Regions from separate parts of the Mesorhizobium sp. M0437 genome, predicted to be linked through region 1. Evidence: predicted binding sites of a transcription regulator. Region 1 holds the regulator's gene; the other holds the start of a gene.
The links. The regulator LexA, encoded in region 1, represses DNA repair genes until DNA is damaged. The targets are predictions, from matches to a motif close to TGTTCNNNNTGTGTTCNG.

Region 1 (5,391 bases):
CGAACACCCTGCGCCCTCCCTGGCATATGGCCCTGCAGCGTAGCCGTAAGCATCGCGCGGCGCGTCGTCGCCAGCCTCACGATTCCAGCTCTCGCATCAATCTCAAGTGACAGCTGCTTTGATGGCGAAGCGCGCATCCTTCCACGCACCGGTGTGCAGGATGTCCTCAAGCACTTTGGCGGCCTGCCAGACATCGGCATAGCCGACATAGAGCGGGGTGAAGCCGAAGCGCATGGTCGATGGCGCGCGAAAATCGCCGATCACGCCACGTTCGATCAGCGCGCGCATGACCTGGTAGCCATGCTCATGCATGAATGAAATCTGGCTGCCGCGTTTTTCCCCATCGCGCGTGCTTTCGAGCGTGAGCCCGTAAGTGCCGCACTTTGCCTCGACAAGCTCGATGAACAGATCCGCCAGCGCGATGCTCTTCTTGCGCACCGCCGTCATGTCGACATCGTTCCAGATGTCGAGCGCGCCCTTCAGCGTGCGCATCGACAGGACCGGCTGTGTGCCGCACAGAAACCGGCGGATGCCGGTGCCGGCCGCATAGCCTGGCTCGAAGGCGAAGGGCCGTGCATGGCCCCACCAGCCGGTGAGCGGCTGCTGGATGTCGGAAAGATGCCGCTCAGCCGCATAGATGAAGGCAGGCGCGCCCGGGCCGCCATTCAGATATTTGTAGGTGCAGCCAACGGCAAAATCGGCGTTTGCCTTGTCGAGTTCGACTGGCATCGCGCCGGCAGTGTGGCAGAGATCCCAGACGATCATCGCCCCGGCTTCCTGAGCCCTGCGCGTCAGCGCCGGCATGTCGCGCAGTTCGCCCGACTTATAGTTGACGTGGTTGACCAGCACCACAGCGGTGCGTTCGTCGATCAGCTCTTCGATGGTCGGCGCGTCGACTCCCGAGAGGCGCAGCAGCGTATCTTTTCGCGTCGAAACCACACCCTCGGCCATGTAGAGGTCCGTCGGAAAACTATCGCCCTCGGCGACGATGACCTGCCGCTCCGGTCGCATGGCCATGGCGGCGTGCAGCAGCTTGTAGATATTGACCGATGTCGTGTCGCAGACCACTGTCTGGCCGGCCGCGGCCCCGATCAGGCGCCCGAGCTGGTCGCCAAGTTCAAGCGGCATGTTGAACCAGCCGGCCGTGTTCCATGCGCGGATGAGATCATGCGACCATTCTTCGGTCGCGGCCTTGTGCAGTTCATCGAAAGCGGCACGTGAAGCAGCTCCTAGCGAATTGCCGTCGAGATAGATCACTCCTTGCGGCAACACAAAGCGGTCGCGCATCGCGCGCAGCGGATCCGCGGCATCCATCGCCTTTATGGCCACGAGATCGGGAATTCCTGTCATGATTTGTCTGCTCCCCCAAGATCCAACGCAACGCCGGACACGCATCGACTGTTCTTCCATTACTTGGTTGCGCGCAGCAAGGCTCCACCGGCGAGAAGCAGCCTGACCAGGCGGTGGAAACCGGGACTTAACCCGAGGTTGGCGTTTTGAGTTCGTTTCGTTCACGGTGCATTGACCAAACCGCACAGTCGATACGGGTTCAATTCCGTGCCTTTTGCCGACCGACGGCCGATGCCAGTGCCGCCTTCTAGGAGGCCAGAAGGGCGCAAACGAAAGCAGAATCAAGGCGATGAGGCTCGCGGCGGTGAAAATGCGGTACGCCGGTAGGGGACGTCGTTTGTTTCCCGAGCCTTAACGCATTCATTAAACTTTAAACAGTTGCGGAACACAACTGGAACAGATAGTGTTTGTTCTGGGTTTGTTTTTCTGATTCTGTTGGGGGTCGCTATGCTGACACGCAAACAACACGAACTGCTTATGTTCATCCACGAAAGGTTGAAGGAAAGCGGTATCCCGCCTTCATTCGACGAGATGAAGGAAGCGCTCGACCTGGCTTCCAAATCCGGAATCCACCGGCTGATTACGGCGCTGGAGGAGCGCGGCTTCATTCGCCGTTTGCCCAACCGGGCCCGTGCGCTGGAGGTGCTACGCCTGCCTGACTCGATCGCCCCCGGCCTCAATGCGGCACGCAAGTTCTCGCCGAGTGTCATCCAGGGCAGTCTTGGGCAAGGCGCCCCTCGGCAAGGCAAGCCGACATCGTCGCGCGTGCCCGCAGCCGGAAATGACGACGATGTCGTCGCCGCCGTTTCGATCCCAGTGATGGGCCGCATCGCTGCCGGTGTGCCGATCGACGCCATCCAGCACCAGACGCATTCGATTTCGGTGCCGCCGGATATGATCATGGGCGGCGAGCATTATGCGCTTGAGGTCAAAGGCGATTCGATGATCGAGGCCGGCATTTTCGACGGCGACACGGTGATCATCCGCAATGCCGATACGGCGAGCCCCGGTGAGATCGTGGTGGCACTGGTCGACGAGGAGGAAGCGACGCTGAAGCGGTTCCGCCGCAAGGGCGCCTCGATCGCCCTGGAAGCCGCCAATCCGGCCTACGAGACGCGCATCTTCGGACCAGACAGGGTCAAGGTGCAGGGCAAGCTCGTCGGACTGATCCGCCGCTACTGAGCTCCGCCCTTGGCGCCGGCTTTGGGGTTGTCGGCCCGGCGGTATGGCGGCAGGCCCCGTGCCGCGCGTGAAAATTTCCGCTGCACGTGCCAGGGCCGGTATGATTTTTCGACGGCGAAGCGGATCTCGGCGCGTGTTGCCGCTTGTGGATCGAAATAGACGGCGGCACTTCCCGCGCGCGCCAGTTGCCGTTTGGTGACGACGAGGACCAGCCGGTCGTAGTAGCAGGGGTTATGGGCGGTGGCGTCGTCGATGACGATCAAGCTGGCAAAGGCGCAGGCTGGCCGCGCAGTATCGCGGTCCTTGGCTTGCGCGATGATCGCGCCGGATGGATGCCTGGCAAGGCAGAGGCCGTCCGTGCAAATGAACGGCATGCCCGGCGGTAGGTCGGCCGGATCGGCAATGTCGAATTGCGGGTCGTTCTTTCCAGGTGTTTCCGGCGCGACGATAGCCTCTGATGTGAGCGCGCGTTTCCAGTTGTCGATGGTGAACTCATTCGGGCGTGCCCGGTTGACCGCGAGTTCACCGCTGCCGATCGGCAGCGCGACCAGCCGTGCGTCCTCCGAGACCAATACGTCGGGTATGCGTGTCTGCGTTGTCGTCAGCAAGCCGGCGAGCGCAAAAGGAAGTGCCGCCAGCCGCAACCACGTCGTCGCCATGCTGGCAATGACGAGGGCGATCGTCACCAGAAGGACGGATCTCAGCGAAATCAGCCCGACCGCATCGATCGGCGAGCGCTCCGAGATCCACCCGGACAGGGCGATCATCGCCGTCAGCCCCTTGCCCATGACATAGAGAAAAGGGCCATCCGCACCGAACGGCATCGCCAGCGCGCTGAGAACGGCGAAGGGCATGACGACCAGTGACACGATGGGCATGATGGCCAGATTGGCGAACAGGCTGAGCGGCGCCACGCGCTGGAAATGCCATATGGCGAAAAGCGCCGTGGCGCTCCCTGCAATGATCGAGGTCATCGCCAGACCGCACATGCCCAGCAGGACCTTTCGAGTGGCAAAGCGTAGCGGCGACTGCCGCGGCGGCGGCGTGGTGGCCCTGCCGGCGCGGTAATCGGACCAGCCTGCATAGGCGCCGACAAGGGCCGCCGTCGCGGCGAAGGACATCTGGAAACTCGGACCGACCACCTCGTGCGGCGACACCAGGATGACCGCGATGGCCGAGATCGCCAGGTTGCGCATGGTGAGCGCGGCCCGGTCGAACAGCACGGCGATAAGCATCACCGCCAGCATGATGAAGCTGCGTTCGGCCGCCACGACAATGCCGGAAAAGACGAGGTAGGCCGCAATCGAAAAAAGCGCGGCGGCCGCGGCATATTTCTTGACCGGCCGTCGCGATGAGAAATCGGGAAACAGCGCGAAGGCACCCCGCAGCAGCGCCATGATGGTGCCGGCGACCAACGCCATATGCAGCCCCGAGATGGAGATGATGTGGTAGATGCCGGTGCGCCGCATCGCTTCGTTGATCTCCTCGGGAATGCCGGCGCGCACGCCGACGATCAGCGCAGCAGCAATCTCGCCCTCGGCACCGCCGATGCGGCTGCGGATATGGTCGGCGATGGATTCACGCGCGTCTTCGATCGCGGAAGAAAGCTGCGCGGCAAGCGGCATGCTGTCCGACGACACGATTTTCGGATTGCCGAGAAAAAAGCCGCTGCCGCCGATACCGGCGAAATAGCTGTCGAAGGAGAAATCATAGCTGTCGGGCCGCACCGGGCCGGTCGGCGGCAGCAGCCGCACATAGCCGGTGATCTCGGAACCGGCGGTCAGCTCAGCCGGTATCTTCATCGCCGAAACGCGGACCCGTTCCGGCATGTAGCGCAGTGTCGGCCTGGCGGTTGAGATCACATCGATTGTCAGCCTGATGCGGCCGCTCGCCATGGGCTCGTACGATACGACGCGACCCGTCAGCCGCGTCGAGATTTCGGAGCCGAGCATATGCGTTCCGACACGCCATGTTTCGAACTTGGCGGCAAGTACGCCAAGCGCGCAGAGCAGCGCCACCATGAAGCACAGGCGCGTCCTGGGCCATGACCGCGAGACGACGGCACAAAGGGTCGCGAGGAGCGCGATTGCGATCGGCTGTGGAAAGGCCGGCTCCACCGACAGCCCGAAATAAACGACCACCCCGCATGCGAGGAACACCGGCACCAGCAGGAAGGCGATGCCGCGGTCGAGTTCCAGACCGGCCGCTGTGGTTACGCTGTTGCGGATACGGGACGGTGACGGGAGGCGGAAACGCCTGCGCAGGCGTACGATAGGCTCGCCCGCGGGCACGAGAACCGTTGCTGGGTCGCTGGCCGGCAGCGACGGAGCATCGAAGCGCGGAGCAGGTAGCAATGCCGGTGCCGGCAGGACAGGCGGGGGAGCGGCAAACAGCAAGCGTTCGCTGACGTCGCTGCCAACGTCCTCGCCCTCGCCCGCACCACGGCCTCGCACAGCCATCGGGTCTGCCCCTTGCGCCCTCGACCTCCTATGCTACATGAACGCGCAACGCGCGAAAGTCCGCAAACCCACTTCCTTCGCCCGCCTGAGAGTTCCATGCCCGATAAGGTCGTCACCCGTTTTGCCCCCTCGCCCACCGGCTATCTGCACATTGGCGGCGCGCGCACGGCGCTGTTCAACTGGCTGTACGCCAAGCACACGGGCGGCACGATGCTGCTGCGTATAGAGGATACCGACCGTGAGCGGTCGACGGATGCGGCGACGGCAGCCATTCTCGACGGGCTTTCCTGGCTCGGACTCACCTGGGACGGCGCGCCTGTCTCGCAGTTCGAGCGCGCGCCGCGCCATCGCGAGGTGGCCGAGGAGCTGGTGCGCGTGGGCAAGGCCTATTACTGCTACG
Region 2 (5,391 bases), on a different contig from region 1:
CCGCCTATTTCGGCTACCGCTCCTTCGTCAGGGAAGCCGAGCGTGTGACCGCCAAGGTGCGGCGTACCGAAAAGCAGGCCGCCAACGGTACAATGGGAACATTGGTCAAGGACCCGAAGACCGGCGAATACCGTCTGGCCAAGGATTGACCGTCGTCCCCCTCGCGGCCGAGCCAGTGAACGCCGAGGCCAGCATCCGGGCGTCGCATGCGCACGCCAAGATAAATCTCGCGCTGCACGTCACCGGCCAGCGCGCCGACGGCTATCACACGATCGAAAGCCTGGCTGTGTTCACGCGCTTCGGCGACCGCATCGAAACGGAACTTGCCGACAGCGATGGGTTTTCCATGTCCGGCAAATACGCCTCCGCGGTGCCTGTCGACGACAATAATCTGGTGGTGAGAGCGCGCGATGCACTGCGGCGCGAGGCCGGTCCCCAGCACGCACCGGCTGTCGCCATCAGGCTCGAAAAGAACCTGCCGGTCGCGTCCGGTGTCGGCGGCGGGTCGAGCGATGCGGCGGCTGTGCTGCGCGCCCTGGTCCAGACCTGGAGCCTCGACATCGGCGATGCCGAACTGGCGCGGATCGGCCTGTCGCTCGGCGCCGACGTGCCGATGTGCCTCGCAGCCAAGCCGCTGATAGCCCGCGGCATCGGCGACGAGCTGACGCTCGTGCCGGGTTTCCCGGCGCTGGGTCTGGTGCTCGTCAATCCCGGCACTGCCGTCTCGACGGCCGACGTGTTCGAAGCGCTTGGCCGCCGCGACAATGCGGGACTGCCGCCGCTGCCGCGCAACCTCGACTTCCACAGCATCCGCAACTGGCTGGAGATCACCCGCAATGATCTCGAGCCTGCGGCGCGCGCAATCCAGCCCGCGATCGGCAAGGCGCTTTCCGTGCTCAACAAGGCCGGAGCCGGTTTTGCCAGGATGTCCGGCTCCGGCGCCACCTGCTTCGGGCTGTTCGAGACCGGCAATGTGGCCAAGCGCGCGGCCGTCGATATTCGCAGCCGCCATCCCGACTGGTTTGTCGCGGCGACGCGAAGCGTGACATCGGAGGTTGATGCCCATGGCCAGGATTGACGAGAGCCGCCCCTTCGTTCCCGTGCACATCGCAGTACTGACCGTTTCCGATACGCGCAGCCTCGCCGACGACAAATCCGGGCAGACGCTGGCCGACCGCATTGCCGAGGCCGGCCATGTCCTGGCCGCCCGCGACATCGTCACCGACGACCGCGACAAGATCCGCGACAAGGTCCTGGGCTGGTCAAGGGACGAAGCGATTGATGTCGTCATCACCACCGGCGGCACCGGCTTCACCGGCCGCGACGTGACGCCGGAAGCGCTGGAGCCGATCTTCGAAAAGCGCATGGACGGCTTTTCCGAAGTGTTCCACCGCATCTCCTACGACAAGATCGGCACTTCGACGATCCAGAGCCGGGCAACCGGCGGCGTCGTCAACGCCACCTTCGTTTTCGTGCTGCCGGGCTCGCCCGGCGCCTGCAAGGACGCCTGGGACGGCATCTTGAAGCCGCAGCTCGACTATCGGCACATGCCCTGCAACTTCGTCGAGATCATGCCGCGGCTGGACGAGCATTTGCGGCGCGGCTGAGACGAACCGAAGTATCAGCCAAGCGACCTCGGTTTAGCGAATGACCGGCTCGCCGTGAAAACGCCGGCGCGACGGCGGCGACACGCCGAAGCCAACCTCCATCATCAGCCGCGGCGTGAGCGTCGGCACGGTGCCCATATGGAAGCCGAACGGATCCTCGACAAAGCCGAGGCCGGCCGGCCCGGTCAGCGTGACCGGGCTCTGCTCGCCGTAGACGCCCAGCACCTCTTCCGCCGAATGGCCGACCAGCAGCGTCAGCTGATGCTTCAGGATGCGGCGGTTATGGGAGCCGCGGACATAGACATGCGGCCCAGTGTCGGCGTCGACCGGCACCAGGTAGAAAAAGAACTTCAGCATGCGCCAGTCGTCGAGGTCGAAATGGTATTTGCCGAGCGAGGCCATGTTCTTGTCGGCGTCCGAGACGCCACCGGTCGGAAAGCTCCACCAGACGCGGGTGGTGATCAGCTTGGCCTGGCTGCCGAGATAGTGCGCTGCGATATCGAGAAGCAGCGGATCGCGCTGCACGGCGACCGCAGCGTTGCAGTCGAGGACCCGTTCGAAATAGTGACCGCTGAGCAGCGGGCGGCCGAAATGCTTTTCGGCATCGGCGTGTTTTTCGGGCAGGAATTCCAGCCGACGGTCGAAATTGCCGAAGCATGGCGTGCGCTCGGCGAAGCGGACAATCTCCTCATGGATGGCGGCCGGCAGCATCAGGCCCGAATAGAGCCCCTCCGTCCGCAGCGCGCCGACGACGGCATCGCGATCGACGCCGGCGAACATCGTTTCACCGACATTGCGCGCCGGCGGAACGGGCTTTGCACCGCGCCAGTGCAGGCGCCGCGCCGGCATGGTGCGGGCCAGCATGAACATCGGCAGCCATGCCGGATTCTCGCGAAGGTCGGAAAGATAGGTCGGGATGCGGGCGGCGATGCGGCGCAGCGTGCCGCCGTTTCGTGCGATCGCCTCGAGGCTTGCAGCGCCGGACTTGTCAGGGCTTGAAAGGGTCATCGGGGTCCTCAAAATGTCGAGGGAACAGCATCGACGTTAGTCGTCGCCGCTCCGGCACACCCCAAACCCTATTCGCCCATATCGCGGGGAATGGTAACCCCCGGCCAGATTTTGTGCAATGCACAATAAACGACGACCCGCCAGAAAATGTGCTTGGGCGGAGTTCCCATAACCGGGACGGTAAGCCGTCACTTCCGCGGCGCGACCCAGATCTCGGCGTGGAGCCTCCTGGTCGCCAGGCCGCGGGCGATCGCTTCGGCGCTGCGGGCGTTCTTCGACAGCGCCGCGGCCTGACGCTTGCTGATCACCAAGCCTTCGGCGAGAGCGCGATTTCCGGCAAAGACGCGCGACAGGAACGGCGTGCGGCTGCCGCGTGCCCGCGAGAACCGCGCCGCCATGGTTTGCCTGGCGGTATGGGCGGCGACCTCGTCGATCCAGCCCTCTCCCAGCCGCGCGCCCGGTTCCAGCAAGAGCAGCCAGTCGCCCTTGGCCTGCCTGATGCCGGCGGCGATGCCGCCGCTGACATAGTGGCAGCCGGCATGTTCGGCGACGCGGTGCGTCTGATCGGTCGAGCCGGTGTCGCAGACGAGAACGTCGCGCACCACGCCTTCGACCGCGCCGCCGATCAGCGAGGCGAGCGTGCGGGCAAGGCCCTCCTCGTCATTCAGGGTTTCGATCAGGACGCTGAGCATGTTTAGCCGAATAGCGGAAAGCGGTGGGCAGCGCCAGTTTTTGCGGCGCACCGCGAGAAAGTTCTTGCTTTGTTCTCATCGATACGATAGGAATACATTCATGAGCAGAGCGATTCGACAGCGGGCGGACAGTCCCTGGGAAAGGGCCAAGATGGAACAGATCGTGCGTGCCGATATTGCAGCCTTCGGCGCTGGCAGGGCCGAAATGGCGAATGCGATGATCGAGCAGAGCGGCATGCGTGTCCGTCCGGACCGCAATCGCGGCAGGTCGGCGGGCATCAATCCGTCCGGCCGTTTCGAGCCGGTCAGCCGGCATGTGTTCGACGATGGATGGAATTCGCTGGAGGAGCTGCCGCCGTTCAAGACCGAGGTACAGGTCGAGAAGCCGCGCACCATCATCACGCGCAACGAATCGCCCGACATCTCCTTCGACCGCTCGATCAATCCCTATCGCGGCTGCGAACATGGCTGCGTCTATTGTTTCGCGCGGCCGACGCACAGCTTCATGGGCCTGTCGCCGGGGCTGGATTTCGAATCGAAGCTGTTTGCCAAGCCGGATGCGGCGCGGCTGCTCGACAAGGAATTGTCCAGGGATAATTACCAGCCGCGCACCATCGCCATCGGCACCAATACCGATCCTTATCAGCCGATCGAGAAGCAATACCGGATCATGCGCGAGATCCTCGAAGTGCTGGAGGCGCGCGGCCATCCGGTCGGCATCGTCACCAAGTCGGCGCTGGTGACACGCGATATCGACATTCTGTCACGCATGGCCGAACGCGGGCTGGCCAAGGTGGCATTGTCGGTGACGACATTGGACAGGATGCTGGCCAGAACGATGGAGCCGCGAGCGTCGACGCCGACCAAGCGGCTGGAGGCGATCAGGCAGCTTTCGGATGCCGGCATTCCGGCCTCGGTGATGGTCGCGCCGATCATCCCCGGACTGACCGACCCGGAGATGGAGCGCATCCTCGATTCGGCGCAGGCAGCGGGCGCGCGCGAGGCCGGCTATGTGCTGCTGCGCCTGCCGCTGGAGGTCGCGCCGATCTTCAAGGACTGGCTGCTGCGCCACTATCCCGACCGCTATCGCCACGTCATGTCGCTGATCCGTTCGATGCGCGACGGCAAGGACTACGATTCGGAATGGGGCAAGCGCATGAAAGGCTCCGGTCCCTATGCCTGGCAGATCGGCCGGCGTTTCGAGATAGCTGCCAAACGGCTCGGCCTCAACGCCGAGCGGCGCTCGCTCAGGACCGACCAGTTCGTCCCCGCCGCCAAGGCTACCGAGCAGCTGATGCTGCTGTGACAAAGCGTCTCGCGCCAGCCGCTTGAAGCGGCCGCAGCAGGCGAAAAATCCCGTCCGGCCTGTCCTGTCCCCGGGCTTGCAGACGGTAGCCCCCTCCTGGTCCGGTGCCCCGCCCGACCCGGAGGGGACTTGCGGAGAATCGGAGCCGATGCGAACCTCGCCGCACCATGGCTCGCCCGCGTTCCGATTCTCCGCTTCTCTTCGAAATCGTCGAGAAACCCGACTTCTCGTTCGAGACGAGGGCGATGGCCGAAGGCCTTTGGCCGGTGGCGGGGATGGACGAGGCCGGCCGCGGCCCGCTCGCCGGGCCGGTGGTGGCGGCAGCGGTGGTGCTCGATCCCGCCAACATCCCCGACGGCCTCGACGATTCCAAGCGGCTGACGCATTTGCAGCGTGAGGCGCTGTTCCTGAAAATCCTCGGCTCCGCGCTCGCCGTATCGATGGCCTCGGTCAGCGCCGAAGGCATCGATGCCTCCAACATCCTCAAGGCCAGCCTGGAGGCGATGCGCCGTGCCGTGGCCGGCCTGTCAATCCGGCCGAAGCTGGCACTGGCCGACGGCCGCGACGTGCCGCCCGGCCTGCCCTGCGAGGGCAAAGCACTGATCAAGGGCGACCAGCGCTCGCAGTCGATCGCCGCAGCCTCGATCGTCGCCAAGGTGATGCGCGACCGCATGATGTGCGGCTGCGGCAGCCATCATGCGCGTTACGGCTTCGAACTGCATATGGGCTACGCCACTGTCCGCCATCGCACGGCGATCGATCTGCACGGGCCAGTGGC

Region 2: NKI72_RS33055 (PA0069 family radical SAM protein) is a predicted target of LexA. The motif match lies at 3,367-3,384, and genes of this name have one in related genera.

What each region holds. Positions count from the first base shown of each region.
Region 1 is NZ_JAMYRK010000066.1:3,635-9,025, reverse strand. Features, by position in the region: gene NKI72_RS28280 (hormone-sensitive lipase) at 1-7, opposite strand, end outside; gene kynU (kynureninase) at 103-1,350, opposite strand; gene lexA (transcriptional repressor LexA) at 1,798-2,532, shown strand; gene NKI72_RS28265 (ComEC/Rec2 family competence protein) at 2,526-4,991, opposite strand; gene gltX (glutamate--tRNA ligase) at 5,088-5,391, shown strand, end outside.
Region 2 is NZ_JAMYRK010000116.1:322-5,712, reverse strand. Features, by position in the region: gene NKI72_RS33080 (membrane protein) at 1-149, shown strand, start outside; gene NKI72_RS33075 (4-(cytidine 5'-diphospho)-2-C-methyl-D-erythritol kinase) at 176-1,078, shown strand; gene moaB (molybdenum cofactor biosynthesis protein B) at 1,065-1,607, shown strand; gene NKI72_RS33065 (phytanoyl-CoA dioxygenase family protein) at 1,641-2,615, opposite strand; gene NKI72_RS33060 (glycosyltransferase) at 2,804-3,307, opposite strand; gene NKI72_RS33055 (PA0069 family radical SAM protein) at 3,459-4,613, shown strand; gene rnhB (ribonuclease HII) at 4,781-5,391, shown strand, end outside.